DNA from 2 places in the Microbacterium pseudoresistens genome. Region 2 is predicted to be linked to the other one. Evidence: predicted binding sites of a transcription regulator. Region 2 holds the regulator's gene; the other holds the start of a gene.
The links. The regulator HrcA, encoded in region 2, represses chaperone genes, less so after heat shock. The targets are predictions, from matches to a motif close to TTNGCACTCGNNNNNNNCGAGTGCNAA.
Positions count from the first base shown of each region.

Region 1: groES (co-chaperone GroES) is a predicted target of HrcA. The motif match lies at 1,233-1,259, and genes of this name have one in related genera.

Region 1 covers NZ_JACCBH010000001.1:1,691,853-1,694,253, forward strand. The annotation lists gene BKA02_RS08435 (THUMP-like domain-containing protein) at 1-1,204, opposite strand, end outside; gene groES (co-chaperone GroES) at 1,338-1,634, shown strand; gene BKA02_RS08445 (ABC transporter ATP-binding protein) at 2,102-2,401, shown strand, end outside.
Region 2 covers NZ_JACCBH010000001.1:2,443,332-2,445,732, reverse strand. The annotation lists gene dnaJ (molecular chaperone DnaJ) at 1-729, opposite strand, end outside; gene hrcA (heat-inducible transcriptional repressor HrcA) at 749-1,783, opposite strand; gene hemW (radical SAM family heme chaperone HemW) at 1,870-2,401, opposite strand, start outside.

The sequences.
Region 1 (2,401 bases), 750 kb from region 2:
CGCCGATGCGGGCCAGGATCAGCGTCGCCTCGCGCGACCCGCGCAGCGCGAGTTTCTTGCGGAACGCCGCCGGATCGATGTCGACCCCGCGCTTCTTGATCTCCAACCGCCCGATGTCGGCCTTCTTCAACGCCGCACTGATCGCCTTCGGCTGCACCGGAAGCACCTCGCGCACCCGGAACGATGCGGCGAAGGGCGAATCGAGCGGGGCATCCGAGGTGAGGTACGCGATGTGCGGATCGAGCATTCCCGCGTCGTGCTCTCTGGCGAGGTCGCCGATGAGCCGGGCGCGGATCACGGCGCCGTCGGGCTCGTGCACGTACGCGCCCAGCGCGCGCACCTCGGCATCCTCGGCGTCGGCCGGCGCCGTGAGCTCGTGGGTCTCGTCGCCGCGGATCACCATCGCCGCGCGCCGCACGCCCTCGCGCGCCAGCGGTCCCGACCACAGCACGAGCTCGACGACGCTGCCGTCGGCACTGACCCACTGCGCCTCGGAACCGGTCGGAAGGGCGTTGCGATCGTGGCCGGGGCCGAGCTTGATCCCCGTTGGCACGCGCTCGGCGAGCGCGAACGCCCAGTCCAGCGCGGGGGAGTAGTCGGATGCCGCCACGCGCCGGGTCTCGGAATGCCCGGCCGTGCGGCGGGCGGGATCCAGCCACACCGCCGTTGGCGCGTCTCGCAGATGTGCAGCTTCCTCGGACGAATCCAATCCGCGCCCGAGATGCGTGTCGGCGAACTCCTCGGCCGTGCCCTGCTGCACGGTGACGTCGCCGCCGAACGGGGCCAGGTTGTACGCGGCGATCGCGGCGGTGACCTCGTCGGCGTCCACGGCGTGCACCTCGAGCCCTGCTCCGGCGAAGGCGAGCGCGTCGCCGCCGATCCCGCAGCCCAGGTCGGCGACGCCGGTGATGCCCGCCGCCCGCATCCGCCCGGCGTGACGCGCCGCGACCCCGAGGCGCGTGGCCTGCTCGAGCCCGGCGCGCGTGAACAGCATCCGCTCGGCGAAGCCGCCGAACTTGGCCACCGCCTTGGCTCGCAGCCGCGCCTGGCCGACGACAGCCGAGACGAGGTCGGGGGAGTGGCCCGCGGCGCGCAACCGGGTGACGGCGCGCGCGACCGCATCCGTCGAGTCGATGGGCCCGACCCCATCCAGCAGCCTCAGCCCTTCGGGGGTGAGCAGTGCGGTGAGCTCGGAGAGTTGCACCCTTTCACCCTAGAGGGGATGCCTCGCGCTGGCACTCGCATTGCGTGAGTGCCAGCGTTGCGCCTACACTGTGATTAGCACTCTCGCCATGAGGGTGCTAACTCAGTCTTGATTCGTCAGAAAGAGGTAGACCGTGTCGGTTTCCATCAAGCCGCTCGAGGACCGCATCGTCATCCAGCAGGTCGAGGCAGAGCAGACCACCGCGAGTGGACTGGTCATTCCCGACACCGCCAAGGAGAAGCCCCAGGAGGGCGAGGTCGTGGCCGTGGGCCCCGGCCGTATCGACGACAACGGCAACCGCGTTCCGCTCGACGTCGCCGTCGGCGACCGTGTGCTGTACAGCAAGTACGGCGGCACCGAGGTCAAGTTCGGCGCCGACGAGTACCTGGTGCTCTCGGCCCGCGACGTGCTCGCGGTCGTCGTCCGCTGACACATCGGCGACAGCTGACCGAAGGGTCCGGATGCTTCGGCATCCGGACCCTTCGTCGTCCCCGCGCGGACAGACTCGGTCGCGGATCGCCCAGGCACTCGCTGCGAATGAGGGCGAGGGGAGGACGGCGGCGCGTCAGATCCTCGGGCTTCCCACGGAGGACGGAAAGGAGGGCGCATCGCAGCGCCCGATCCAGATCAGGATCGATGCGTCCGTCCGACCCGACGAGTGGGATCATGAGACCGAATCCCCGCTCGGATTCGGTCGACGAGTCCATCGAGCGGATCCGTGGCAGTGCCTCCGCGCGGATGCCCGCGAGTAGTGCTGTTCTGCGCGCTCCGAAGCGTCTACGTCGTTATCGGGAATGTACGGATTGTCGATTGAGGGGGTGATTCGTCCGTCATAAGTTCAAGACATTCGCCACGGGGCCGGACGCCGCGGTCGAAGACGACGAGAGGGATCTCTATATGACAACTGGCAGCGGCGGAGCCGCGGTCTCGCTCCGGGACGTCAGCAAGACGTTCCAGACCGCCTCGGGACCGATGCAGGTCGTCGACTCCGTGAGCGTCGACATCGAGGCGGGAAGCTTCGTCTCCGTGATCGGCCCTTCCGGATGCGGGAAGACCACGGTGGTCCGCATGGTGGGCGACCTCCTCGCCCCGAGCGGCGGGGACATCCTCATCGACGGCCTCCCTCCATCCGCGGCGCGGGCGGCGCGTCAGTTCGGATTCGTCTTCCAACGACCGACCCTGGTGGAGTGGCGCTCG
Region 2 (2,401 bases):
CTCGATGTACAGGTCGCCGTTCGGGCCCCCCGCGCGCCCCACCTCGCCGGAGCCGGGCAGCTGCAGACGCAGCCCGGTCTCCACGCCGGCCGGGATGTCGAGCCCCACGGTTCGGCGCGAGCGCACTCGGCCCTGCCCGTTGCACGTGGCGCACGGATACGGGATGGTCGTGCCGTACCCCTCGCACGATCCGCACGGCGCCGAGGTGACGACGTTGCCGAGCAGGCTGCGCACCTGCTGACGCACGTGACCGGTGCCCTGACAGATGTCGCAGGTGACCGGGGCCGTGCCCTCCTGACAGCACGAGCCCTGGCACGTCTCGCACAGCACCGCCGTGTCGACCTCGATCTCGCGGTGCACGCCGAACACGACCTCGCCGAGGTCGAGGGTCACGCGCACGAGCGCATCCTGACCCCGCTCCCGGCGTGAACGCGGACGAGCCGCCCGGCCGCCTCCGCCCGCGCCGAAGAATGTCTCGAAGATGTCGCCGAACCCGCCGAATCCGCCGAATCCGCCGGCGCCCTCGTCGCCGCCCATGTCGTAGCGACGGCGCGAGTCGGCGTCACTGAGCACGTCGTACGCGTGGGTCACGAGCTTGAACTGCTCGGCCGCGTCTTCACTGGGATTCACATCCGGATGAAGCTGGCGCGCCAGGCGCCGATAGGCCTTCTTGATCTCGTCCTCGCTGGCGTCTCGCGACACCCCGAGCACCTCGTAGTGATCAGCCACTTTCACCTTCCCGGCCCGCTCAGCGAGCCGATTCGTCGTCGTCGAGCAACTGCGACAGATAGCGGGCCACGGCCCGCGCGGCAGCGAGGTTGCTCGGGTAGTCCATGCGGGTCGGCCCCATCACGCCCAGGCGCGCCGTACCCCCGGAGGCCACGTAGTCACTGGCCACGATCGATGCCTCGGTCAATCCGAAGGGTTCGTTCTCGGCGCCGATGCTGGTCGCCAAGCCCTGCGCATCCGCCTGCATCTGCGTCATGAGCCTCAACAGCGTGACCTGCTCCTCGATGGCCTCCAGCAACGGGTGGATGCTGCCGCGAAAGTCCTGCTCGCGTCGCGCGAGCGTGGCCGCCCCCGCCATCACGAGCTTGTCCTGACGGAACTCCTCCAGTTCCTCGGCGATGGCCCGCGATATCGCCCCTTGCACTCCCGACATGGCCGATCCTTCGGGCGCATCGACGAACGCGCCGATGCCCTCGAGTCCGTGCCGCACGGATCGTCCGGTCAGTTGTACCGACAGACGTGCGCGCAGGGTCGAGAGGTCGAGCTCATCGATGTCTGACGGCAGGCCGACGATGCGCTGCGACACGCCTCCGCCGTCGGTCACCAGTACGATGAGGAGCCGGTTGGGCGCGAGCATCACGAGTTCGACGTGCGTCACGCTCGCGCGCGAGAACGAGGGGTACTGCGCGAGCGCGACCTGACCGGTGAGACGGGTGAGCACGCGGACTGTGCGGGCCATGACGTCGTCGAGGTCTGTCGGTTCCGACAACAGGGTCGTGATCGCGCTGCGCTGCGCCGTGGAGAGCGGGCGGAGTCGCGCGAGGTGATCCACGAAGACGCGGTAGCCCTTGTCGGTGGGCACGCGGCCGGAGGACGTATGCGGTGCGGCGATCAGCTCTTCGTCTTCGAGCTGGGCCATGTCGTTGCGGATCGTCGCGGCCGACACACCGAAGGCATGACGATCGACGATCGACTTGCTGCCGACCGGCTCGTTCGTGGAGACGTAGTCCTCCACGATCGCTCGGAGCACCTGAAGGCCCCGTTCGCTGACCATCTCGCCTCCTCATTGGCACTCGTCCTGCGGGAGTGCCAATTCTAGCGCGTGCTTCCTGAGCGCCGCGCGGCCTGGCCGGCGCGCTCTCAGTCGGTCAGCGCGCGCACGACCGCGTCGGCGAGCAGTCGCCCGCGCAGCGTCAGCACGAGCGCACCCGACACCGCGGCCGCCCCGTCGACGAGACCGTCGGCGATGAGCCCCGCCACTCGCGGGCGCACGGAGGGGCGCAGCAGGTCGACGGGAAGCCCCTCGGCCATGCGTGAGCGCAGCAGGATGCGTTCCAGATCACGCGCATCCGCATCCGGGCGCTCTCGCGCTGCGGCCGGTGAGAGACGCCGGTCAAGCCGCTGGGCGTAGGCGGCGGGATGCTTCACGTTCCACCAGCGCAGCCCCGCGATGTGGCTGTGCGCACCGGGGCCGAAGCCCCACCAGTCCGCGCCGCGCCAGTACGCGCGGTTGTGCGCCGAGCGCTGCTCGGGAGTGCGGGCCCAGTTGCTCACCTCGTACCAGGAGAACCCGGCAGCGGCGAGCCGCGCATCGGCGAGCTCGTACATGTCGGCCTGCAGGTCGTCGTCGGGTGCGGGCACCTCGCCGCGGCGGATCTGACGGGCGAGCTTG